2 regions of the Bradyrhizobium sp. JR4.3 genome follow, and region 2 is predicted to be linked to the other one. Evidence: predicted binding sites of a transcription regulator. Region 2 holds the regulator's gene; the other holds the start of a gene.
The links. The regulator LexA, encoded in region 2, represses DNA repair genes until DNA is damaged. The targets are predictions, from matches to a motif close to TGTTCNNNNTGTGTTCNG.
Positions count from the first base shown of each region.

Region 1 (5,334 bases), on a different contig from region 2:
TCAATTCCCTGCGTTGTGAGGCAGGAAAGATCGGCAGGAAATTGCAAGCTGCGAACCTGCCGCTCGACAAAAAGATGGCTGTCACTTGGAAGGACAGCCAGACCAATAACGGTATTTTCGGTGCGGGATTCAAAATTCCGATATTCGATATCGGCCTCTCGGGGGATCTGACAAGAGAAGAGCTGAACGAGACCAGCTCTGATGGAATTACGTTTAACCTTCACCCCGACAACTACGCTGTATGTACAGGATTCAAGAAGCGGATTATTCCGGAAGGCGTTGGCGTCTATCATTGTATCGGCGAGCAAAAATACGCAACCTTTGCCTACGCGCTCGAAAACAAGGCTGGCTCAGTAGGCTGCCACTATAAAATATCGCTAGTGAAAAAGATCAGTGGTAGTGCCAAGATCCCTGTTTGGGGGCCAGTGGAATTCGGACCGAGTGGCTCCTATGGAGATACAGCTGGGTACGACATGGCTGTAGCAGCGCCGCCAAAGTAGGAGCGCTAGCGCCTGTCATGCCCTCGAACCTCTATTGAACGGCAGCTTGCAAAAGCTAGGCTGCCTTTCACGGAGGCGGGCGCATGGCATCAAGAATCGTAAGCGATTCTAAATCTCTTTCCTTGCTCCGCAACATGAGGACTAAGCGGCGAAGGACGCGAGGAGACGCGAGCTTGAGGAGACTGCGGTGACAATCGGCTCAATTTGGCGCGCCCAAAGATTGTGCATTACCTGAGCGCGAGGCCTCTTTGCTCGCCCGGTCCGACCTTGGGGGATTCAATGCGTTTTAGAACGGCACTTTTGGTTGCTTCACTCGTGGCGCCGTGGTGTGCGGCTCCGGACACGGCAAGGGCTGCGGGCAGCATGACGCTCTGCCTGCAGGCTGGCTTCTCGCAAGCCTGCTGCAAAGCCGAGGAAGCGAAGGGCGGTTTCAACGGTGACGGTGCCGATGCCACTGCGCGCCGCTGGAATAGTCTTGCTATGTGCAAGAGCGGGAGTGCGCAGAAGATCAAGCGCTAGAAGACGAGCCCCTTCACGCGAAGCACCTCCACAGCGCTAACCGGGCCCTCAGAACGGTGATCCAAAACCGCGGAATTTGGCCACCTCACTCACGGGTGGACAGGCTTGTTTAGCCGTTGGCAGATGAACTCCTCGCGGAGATGACGCGACTAACCGCCATGGCCAATATTCTAGGCGAGCTTCTGTTCGCACTGATCCGCTCGATTGTTGCTGGATGGGCGTATGCGCTCTGGGTCAAACTGGCGACATGGCTCGAGCCGAGGATCCAACGGCGTTGGGTGAAGGTTGCCGTAGGAGGTCTCCTCGGCCTGGCAGCCTTTTTCATGATTCCGATACTGATTGGGCTGTTGGGCCTTTGAAGACCATGAAATCCGTTCTCATCGTCGCCTTGGCAATCGGGGCGCTCGTTTCGACGGTGCTGCTCGTCATGGAGCAGCTCACCGACTACTCCATCGCCGTGATGGCATGGGAGATGCCGGGCATATCCGCAGCTTACCTTTTCTGGGGAGCTGTCGGCAGTTCCGTTTTCCTGGGCGTCGCCATCACTTGGGCCGTGAATGCCATCGTTTACGGGGCGCCCGCCTTCGTCGTCCTTACGGTCTTCAAGCTGGCAATTCGCGGTTCGCCGAAGTGACCTGACAATGACGGTGATGCCAGATATTTACTTCTCGAGCCCGGCCTTCTGCCGCATCGTATCGATTAGCTCTGAGGCCTCTGCCTTGGTCAGATCCTTCTTGGGCAGCTCCTTGTGGGCCTGCTCGGCGAGGGTCTTGAGGTAAGATTCCTGGGCACCGGTCATCGGGTCGTCGCCGGAGACCCAATCCTTCGGATCCTTTTGGGTGTTGTCCGCGGTGTTGTCAGCCATCTTGTTGTCAGTCACGGCGATCTCTCCTTTTCAGGTTCAATGCCGGCTGACGCCTTTTGTTCCTTATTTGTTCGTGACTCGCTCATGACGCAGCAAGGGTCGCACTTGCCCGGATTCAGCGTCGGGAGTGATCAAGGAACGGCCGGCAGCGATCGGCGTCTGCGCATCACACTTATCTTGCGACTTGCCTTGCGTCCCCAATCGAGGATCGGTGTCTCAACGGCGACGTGCAAGGCGGCGGCGAGACCGATGGAGAGCAGGATGCCGGCGATGATTGTCCCGACGATCGACAGACGCCACAGTCCGTCAAAGCTGGCGATCCATTTCACCACCAGATAATGGACGATATACAGCGCGTACGAAATCTTGCCGAGCCATTGCAGGACCGGTGAGAAGGATCGTCCTTCGGTCTCGGCAGCGATCACAGCATGGATCAGCAATCCCGCACCTACGCCATAGGTCAGGACGCGCGCGAACTGTGCGTCGATCGCGCCGTGCACGAAAATCCAGTACCAGCCGGCCACGAACAGGCCCGCGGAAACGGCTGGGAAGTGGCGCGAAAAGCGCAATCGTCCGCTTCTCTGGAGATAGGCGATGACAACGCCGGCACCGAATTCCAGCACCAGCGGATGAAAGTAGATCCCGAACTCAAGGCCGAAGACGAGAGCAAGAATGACCAGGCCGAATCCGGCGAACAAGATCTCGAACAGCCGGTCCGGCTTGATCGCCAAGACGACCGCGACGGCGACATAGAAGTGCAGTTCGAAAGCCAGCGACCACGCCGGCCCGAGGTACCAATTCGGATATGTCCATGCGAAGATGGTTCCGAGGTCGAGAGCGGGGCGGTCGCCCGGCGCAAGCGCGATCCAGGAAGAGCTGACAAACGCCGCCAGCAACACCAGCCAATAGAGCGGAAAAATTCGGAGGGCCCGTCTGAAAGCGAAATCCAGCGGGTTGTGTTGTGCCGTCGCCGTGGTCGCGATGATGAAGCCGGAGATCACGAAGAAGATGTCGACGCCGCTCGCGAGAATCGTCAGCGCGCCCTCGGCGAGCTCCGGCCCGACCATATCGGGTCGCGCACTGATTGCGTGTCCACAGACCACCGACAGCGCAGCGACCCCGCGCATCGCCTGTACACCCGCGAAGATCCGCACAAAGCCCCGCCACGCTTATTGATACGCAATCTAGGCGAGAAACCCATTAAGGAACAGTTGCGCTGATGCGATAGAAAGGCTGCTGGAGCGAGCGCCCCATCCTTCGAGGCGACCGCTTCGCGGCCTCCTCAGGATGAGGCTCAGCTGCATCCATCCGCGTTGAAATGCTGGCGCATACTCATCCCTCGTCCTGAGGGCCTGCCGCAGGCGGGCGTCTCGAAGGATGGCCGCAGTCGAGCTTCCAGCCACATGTTTGTTCATATGCGATACTCCGCACGCGACGGCGCGTGAATCGAAAAACCGCCCCCGATTGCCGGAGGCGGTTCTCGAAAATCTGGCCAGGGAATTATCGCGAACCGATATTCACTTCGCGCGAAACGCCCTAGTGACCGGTGCCGGGCTTGGTCGTCTTTGGCGGCTTGCCGTCTTCGATCCGGCCTTCGTTGCGCAAGTCACGACCTTCCTGAGCCTTCTTCTGGCTCTCGCGGGATTTGCCGTGTTCGTTCATCTCCTCTTTGATGAATCCGGCGCCTTCCTTCACTTTACCTTCAACGCTCATGACGATCTCCCTTGCTGGAGATGGGGCAACTCGCGGCGAGACCTGACCGTTCCGGTGCGCGCACGATTGTGAGGCGTGCATTCGCGACAGGTTCCAAAAAGATCCGCGTCATGAAATGGCCGCGCCGCCTTGTGGGAAGCGACGCGGCCGGGAAGCAAGCCGTACAGGAAACCGGCTTACTTCATGTTGCTGCGGGTCCTGGTGCCGCCCTGGTCGCTGCCGGGGCCGGAGCCGCCTTGGCCGGAGGCGTCGGGCCTCACCATTCCGCCCTTGCTCATGCCGTCATGGCTCATGCCGGTGGTGCCGCTCCTCATCGTGCCCTTGTCCGTGTTGGTCATACCGGGCTTCTGAATGTTGTCGGTCTGCGCGGCGGGGCCGGTCTGGTTCTGCGCAAAGGCGGAGCCGCACATGAGGCCGAGGGCGGCGGTCGCAATGATGAGCTTCTTCATCTCAAACTCCTGGTTGGTTGTGTGGGCCAACGGGAGCGCAGAAACCGTGTTCCTAAAACAAGGTGTTCCGGAGTGCAAAAATTCTCGTCTGCAACGAGGATACTTTCGGTTCTGATTGACTCAGAACCGCTCCAGATTGTTGTGACGCGTTTTCTTCGCGCGAACTTGAAAACGCCCTACGCCGCAAGCCGCTGGTCGGTCGGGCCCGTCAGGTGCTTGAGCACTTCCGCATGCTCCAGATCGGGAACCGCGATGGCCGTGTGGCTGTAGCTCGCATGGGTTCGTGATTTTGCAATCTGGTCCAGGATCTCGCCGCCCTTGATGACGTGGAGGCCCATGCCCTCTCCGGACGGGAAGATCGCGAGCACCACGTCATAAGCCGTGATGACGGCGCGAAGCGCTTCGGCCTTGTCTTCGGCAATTTCGACGAACACGCGAACATCGGCCGCGAGTTCACGCAGCTCGTTAAAATCCAGCACTGTGGGTACTCCAACGCAACGATACTGAGAGGAGCTTGGAGGCGTTAGGTTACTGAAGTCTCAACGGCCTATGCCCAGCCACAGGTTTATCGACCAGGCGCCCCCGTCAGGCCGATAGACGCGCGGGCGTTGCCGCCTGCTCGGCGATGCGCCGGCACGGGAAGGACATCTGGAGCGGGGAGGGACGAAGCGCGCCTCGTACCCATACGGGCGTCACGCGATACACGCGTGACTTATGCGCGCTTTACTTGGCGTATCCCTGGGAGCGGAGCCACGCGATCTTGCGGTCGCCGTTGATCCAGTCGTCGGCGTCTGCCTTGCTGGTGAAGCCCTTGATTTCGCGCTGTTCGCTGTCCGGGTAATCCGCCAGGATTTTCCAGTCGTTGTCTGCAATGCGGACGGTTTTGAAGGTCACTTTTGTTTTTGCCATGCCGCATTATGCAGGAGATGGCCGGAAAAGAGAACCTGCCTTGTGACGGTCACCGGCGTGGCCCGGGCGCAGACCTCGGGGGCCAGCCTGATCGGCTTTGCGCGGCCAGGTCCCCGAAAAGGCGAAAGCCCCGCCTGGGGGAAGCGGGGCTCTCTGATGGGGGTGAAGCTTGGGGACTTCAAAGAGTTAGACGCCTCCGGGAGAAAATGGTTCAACGCGAAAACGGCGAAGGCTGCGGCATCTTTCCCACGGCGTCCGGCCCCCCGCAGAACCCCTGCTTGCGTTTTGGGCGTCGATGGGTTCTAAGCCCCGTCACTTCATGAAAGTTGGCATGAATCAGAAGCGCGTTGCGCGGTTGGACCGCGTCCTGAGCAAAGCC
Region 1 is NZ_JBEPQF010000003.1:305,491-310,824, reverse strand. Features, by position in the region: gene ABIB91_RS07445 (hypothetical protein) at 1-500, shown strand, start outside; gene ABIB91_RS07440 (hypothetical protein) at 780-1,019, shown strand; gene ABIB91_RS07435 (hypothetical protein) at 1,136-1,378, shown strand; gene ABIB91_RS07430 (hypothetical protein) at 1,384-1,653, shown strand; gene ABIB91_RS07425 (DUF3072 domain-containing protein) at 1,681-1,884, opposite strand; gene ABIB91_RS07420 (acyltransferase family protein) at 2,016-3,038, opposite strand; gene ABIB91_RS07415 (hypothetical protein) at 3,421-3,597, opposite strand; gene ABIB91_RS07410 (hypothetical protein) at 3,774-4,046, opposite strand; gene ABIB91_RS07405 (hypothetical protein) at 4,223-4,525, opposite strand; gene ABIB91_RS07400 (hypothetical protein) at 4,770-4,955, opposite strand.
Region 1: ABIB91_RS07425 (DUF3072 domain-containing protein) is a predicted target of LexA. The motif match lies at 1,942-1,959, and genes of this name have one in related genera.

Region 2 (5,334 bases):
TTCCAGATGTCGTTTGCAGCAACGCTCGGGCTGGTGGCGCTGGTGCAGATCGGCATGCCGAATTTGTTTGCCTCGCCGGACCATTCGGCGACTGCACGCATTGCGATGTGGGGCGGCCGCGAGATCGCGATGCTGTTCATGGCTTCGCTGATTGCGGGACTTGCGACCACACCCTACGCCGCTTTCCACTTCCACCGTGTCACGCCGTTCGGCGTGCTCGCCAATCTCGGCGCGATGCCGGTGGTCTCGGCGCTGGTGATGCCGGCGGGGCTGTTGGGGCTGCTTGCTGCACCGTTCGGGCTGGACAGCGTGTTCTGGTGGCTGATGGGGATCGGCATCGACTGGATGGTCGCGGTCTCGCGCTGGGTCGCAGCATTGCCGGGTGCCGTCGGCCGCATCGCGGCGTTCGGGATCGGGCCGCTGATCGCGGCGAGCCTGGGAATCATCGTGCTGGGCTTGTTGCGGACGCCGCTGCGCTGGTCCGGCGCCCTGGTGCTGCTGGCAGCGATCCTCTGGGGACTGTCGGCGCGGCAGCCCGACATCCTGATCGCCGGGGATGGCGCGAGCGTCGCGGTGCGGGGCAAGGACGGATATCTGCACCTGATCAGGACCAGCAAGGACAGCTTTCTGCTCAAGGAATGGCTCGCTGCCGACGCCGATCCGCGCGATGCCGGCAGAGCCTCGCTGGCTGATGGCGTGTCCTGTGACGAATCCGGCTGCGTGACGCCACTGATCGACGGGAGGCTGGTCGCGCTGGCACTGCGGGTCGACGCTCTCGCCGACGATTGCAGTCGGGCCGCGCTGGTGGTGACGACGCGTCCCGCGCCGCCCGATTGCGCGGCGATGGTGGTCGATCGGCAGCGGCTCGCCAGCCAGAGCGCACTGGCGCTGACGCAGCGTGGTGACGGATTTGTGGTTCAGGCGGTGAGGGCGAGAGGCACGAGCCGCCCCTGGTTGCCGGCCGGCGCCGGCGAGGGTGATTTCGACGGCAGCCTTGCGCCGAAGGCGACCGCGCCCCGCATCAAGGACGCAACGCCGGCGGAGACCGACTTGCAGGCCGACGATTGATCTGATGGTGCGGAGCAACGCAGCGGGTCGGTGCGTCCGCTCGGATTCGCTGGCGCAAACCACACCATCTCGCCGGCCACGGCGCCGGCGATGGCAATTCAATCCTGACCTCCGACCTCGTAGCCGGAGGGCGGCTGTTTCAGCCGATCGGCAGGTGCGTGACGGTCGGCTGCCTGTCGGCGATGATCTGCGCCTTGTGCTCGCGCTCGATGACCGACTGGGTCACAGGCAGTTGCAGCACGGTCGCGCGCTGGCCTTCGACGAGCTGCGTCACCAGCACAAATTTGCCGTCGGGGAATTCGATCGCGTCATGATGGCGGTCGGGAACGTGCGGATCGATCTTGCCGAACTTGCCCACGCGGGAATTGATGGTCCGCGTCCAGATCCAGCGATTGTCGTAGCGGACGTCGTCTGCGAAGGCGAGCTCCGTTCCCGGCAGCAGGCAGACGGCAACAGACGGATCGGCTGCGGAGGCGAAGCCGCGCGTCGAGGTGCCGCGGAAATTTGTCGAGACGATCGTCTCGCCGACTTCGGCGGGGCGCGACGCGACGGCATGCAGGCTGTAGTCACACATCGGGTGCTCCTCATGCTGGGATAGCAACCCGCGTCTCTTATCGAGGCGCAGGCCTCTATCAGAGTTGAAGCACGAAAGCTCTGCTCGGTTGTGGGCAAATCTGCGGCTGGTTTCCGCAAGCCGCGATCACATTATCTTTCCCGAATTCAATAGGAACAAAGCGAGTTGCGATGCATTCGGGAGGCGCATGCGCGAATCTTGCCGGCTGGTGCAACGACCTCGATCGCTGGTCGCTGTTTCCTCGCACACCCGAGCCGCGAAGCGGTGCTGTTTCGGTGCTGCTTCGTGGGCGTCGCGAGGAGCCAGCGCCGGAGGAGGGGCCGGATAGTCTGTGCAGAACCAGAAAGACTATCCAGCCGGAGCGGACGATGATCCGCTCCAATCTCTGACCGGCGATGCCGATCGGAAGCGCGCGAGGCGCCAACTTCTCCAGGTATCAAGTACGTCCGGTATCAGTACTTCCGGTAAAGCCCGATCAGCTTGCCCTGAATCTTCACCCGATTGGGCGGCAGGATGCGGACCTCATATGCAGCGTTGGCGGGCTCGAGCGCGATCGAGGCGCCGCGACGGCGGAAGCGCTTCAGCGTCGCTTCCTCGTCGTCGATCAGCGCCACCACGATGTCGCCGGTATCGGCGCTCTCGTTGCGCTGAATCAGCGCCATGTCGCCGTCAAGGATGCCGGCATCAACCATGGAATCACCGCGCACTTCCAGCGCGTAATGTTCGCCCGAGCCGAGCATGTCGGGCGGTACGCTGATGGTGTGGCTGCGTGTCTGCAACGCCTCGATCGGCGTGCCGGCCGCGATGCGGCCCATCACCGGTACCGCCACGGGGCGTTCGCCCTCGTCCGCGGGCAGGCTGGAGCCCGCACGCACCTTGCCGAGATTGCCCTCGATGACGCTCGGGGTGAAGCCGCGGCGGCTGCCGGCGGCTGCCTGGAGCTCCGGCAGCTTGATGACTTCAATCGCACGGGCGCGGTTGGGCAGGCGTCGGATGAAGCCACGCTCCTCGAGCGCCGTGATCAGGCGATGGATGCCCGACTTCGAGCGCAGATCGAGCGCATCCTTCATCTCGTCGAAGGAGGGCGGCACGCCGCTTTCCTTCAGACGTTCACTGATGAACCGCAGAAGCTCGTATTGTTTGCGCGTTAACATCTCGACCAAAGTCCCCCGGTTGATGTCGTCCGATTCCGAGACGCAGAATTCGGCAATAAGCCGCTACATGCTCGAAACAAATCATGAACGGACACTATATGTTCGATACATGTTCCGCAACTGCTTAATTTACCGTGAACAGAGCAAACTCCGCGGAACGCGCGTTGCGGGGGTGCTCAGACGGGGAGCCGCAACACTTCGCAAGCTGTGCCGGCTTCGGCCTTCGGCGCGAATGGTGCGCGCACGAGAAGTACCTGTGCTGCAGCGAGATTCGCAAGCAGCGAAGAGTCCTGATGGTTGACGGGAAGAACGACGCGTGTGCCATCGTCACGCTCCTCCAGATGCGCGCGCAGATAGTCCTCGCGCTGGTCGTTGGCGCCGACGCCGCGGCCGAGCACGGCGCGTTCGCGGCGATGGTGAATCACTGAACGGCCCGACAGGGCGCGAATCAGCGGCACCATGAACAGGAAAGCGCACACGTAGGACGATACGGGATTGCCCGGCAGGCCGATCACACCCATTGCGCCGAGGCGCCCATGCATCATCGGCTTGCCTGGCCGCATCGCGATCTTCCAGAACGCCATCGCGATGCCTTCGTCCCTCAGTGCCTGCTGGACCAGATCGTGGTCGCCGACTGATGCGCCGCCGGTCGTGATCAGGATGTCGGCGCCGCTCTCACGGGCGCGGCGGATGCCCGCGGTGGTCGCCTCCAGCGTGTCGGCGGCAATACCGAGGTCGATGGTCTCGGCGCCCTCGCTGCGGGCGAGCGCGTGCAGGGCGTAACCGTTGGAATAGACGATCTGGCCGTGGCCGGGCGTGGTGCCCGGCATCACCAGCTCGTCGCCGGTGGCGAGAATCGCGACCTTCGGACGCCTGAAAACGGCAAGGTGCGGATAATTCATTCCGGCGGCGAGCGCGAGGTCGCGCTCGGTGAGACGACTTCCCTTGCGCAGGAGCACGTCGCCCTCGCGGAAATCGACGCCGGCGGGGCGGATGTGCCGTCCGGCGATCGCGGCTTCCTTGATCGTGATCCGCTGGCCGGCGGCGACCGTGTCCTCCTGGATCACGACGGCGTCCGCGCCACCGGGAACGACCGCGCCGGTGAAGATCCGTACGGCCTCGCCGGCGCCGATCGTCCCGGCGAACGGTCGGCCCGCCGCGACTTCGCCGATGACGGTCAGCTCCGAATCGATCGTCGCGGCATCGGCCGCGCGCACCGCGTAGCCGTCCATCGCCGACATCGCCTGCGGCGGCTGCGTGCGCCGCGCCGCGACGTCACGCGCGAGCACGCGATGGTAGGCCTCGTCGAGGGAGATCATTTCTTCCGGCAGCGGCTCTGCACCCGCCAGCACCGCGGCAAGCGCGTCGGAAACCGGCATCAAGGCCACGGCGAAAACTCCTGCTCGGCACGTTCGGGCGAATGTTCCGCACGTCTTCTAGCCGAGCGCGGGCGCAGAGGCAAAAACGGCTGAGCGGGCACAGTCATCCCGCCGCTTCACATTGTTCCGGAAGGCAGGATCAAGCGCGTCGCGGCATGATCCGAAGAACCTGACAAATCGGCAGGAGAGTGGTCATGGAAGCGACGAAAATCACGGCAAGGAAAATCACGGCAAGGCGAGAACGACGAGCGCCCTGGCCTGCATCGATCAGCTCCCTGCCTGCCCGGGAGTTACGTCGGGCGCCTTGGCTCCCTGGTCTTTGTCGGGCAGCGGATCGGCCTGGGATTTCAGGTCGGCGGCCTTGCTCACAAGCTTGGCGGAAAGGTCCGAATCTGAAGTTGTCCTGGCGAATTCAAGAAGAAGAGAGGCCTGCTTGGTGAGGTAGGTTTTGCCCAGCACGATGATGCATCCGTCCGTAGAAGTCCCAACGGACTCTAAGAGTCCGGAAGGCGGTATTCCGTTCCCGGAACTCTGTACAAAAATGCACAAAGTGATCGGGTTCCTCAATTTCTCAAAATTGGTCCCGTGGGGCGGTGCCGCCGTGGGTTTCGCGACACCGACTCCTCGTCAAATGCCCAATGCCTTCAATGCGTTCCCGACGTCACGCGGCGAGGTCACATGCACCGCCGTCAAGCCGCGCGCCCGCGCTCCCTCGATGTTTTCAGCAAGATCATCGAAGAACACGATGCGCCCGGCGGGCACGCCGATCGCCGCAACGACGTGGTCGAAGGCCTCCGCATCCGGTTTGCGCAAGCCGATGCTGGACGACAAATACAGCTCGCGGAAATGGCCGAGGAGGTCGGCATATTCCCTCGAGAAATGGTCCACGTGCGGCCGGTTGGTGTTGGAGAAAGCGTAGAGCGGCATCTGCTTCGCTGCCCGCGGTAGCAGCTCGGCGATGTCAGGCATTTCGCCGGCGAAGATCGCGTTCCAGCCTTCCAGGAACTGCGCGTCCGAAATGCCGATTCCGAGCGAGGCTCGCAATGAGGCGAAATAATCCTCATCGCTGATCTTCCCCATCTCGTGCAACCGATAGGCTTCGCTGTCCCGCACATAGCGCGCGACGATGGCTTCGGGCTTGCAGCCGGCATGTCCCGCC
Region 2 is NZ_JBEPQF010000031.1:54,957-60,290, reverse strand. Features, by position in the region: partial or broken gene ABIB91_RS33170 (ComEC/Rec2 family competence protein) at 1-1,068, shown strand, start outside; gene ABIB91_RS33165 (hypothetical protein) at 1,208-1,642, opposite strand; gene lexA (transcriptional repressor LexA) at 2,095-2,796, opposite strand; gene ABIB91_RS33155 (molybdopterin molybdotransferase MoeA) at 2,973-4,184, opposite strand; gene ABIB91_RS33150 (hypothetical protein) at 4,443-4,634, opposite strand; gene ABIB91_RS33145 (HAD family hydrolase) at 4,803-5,334, opposite strand, start outside.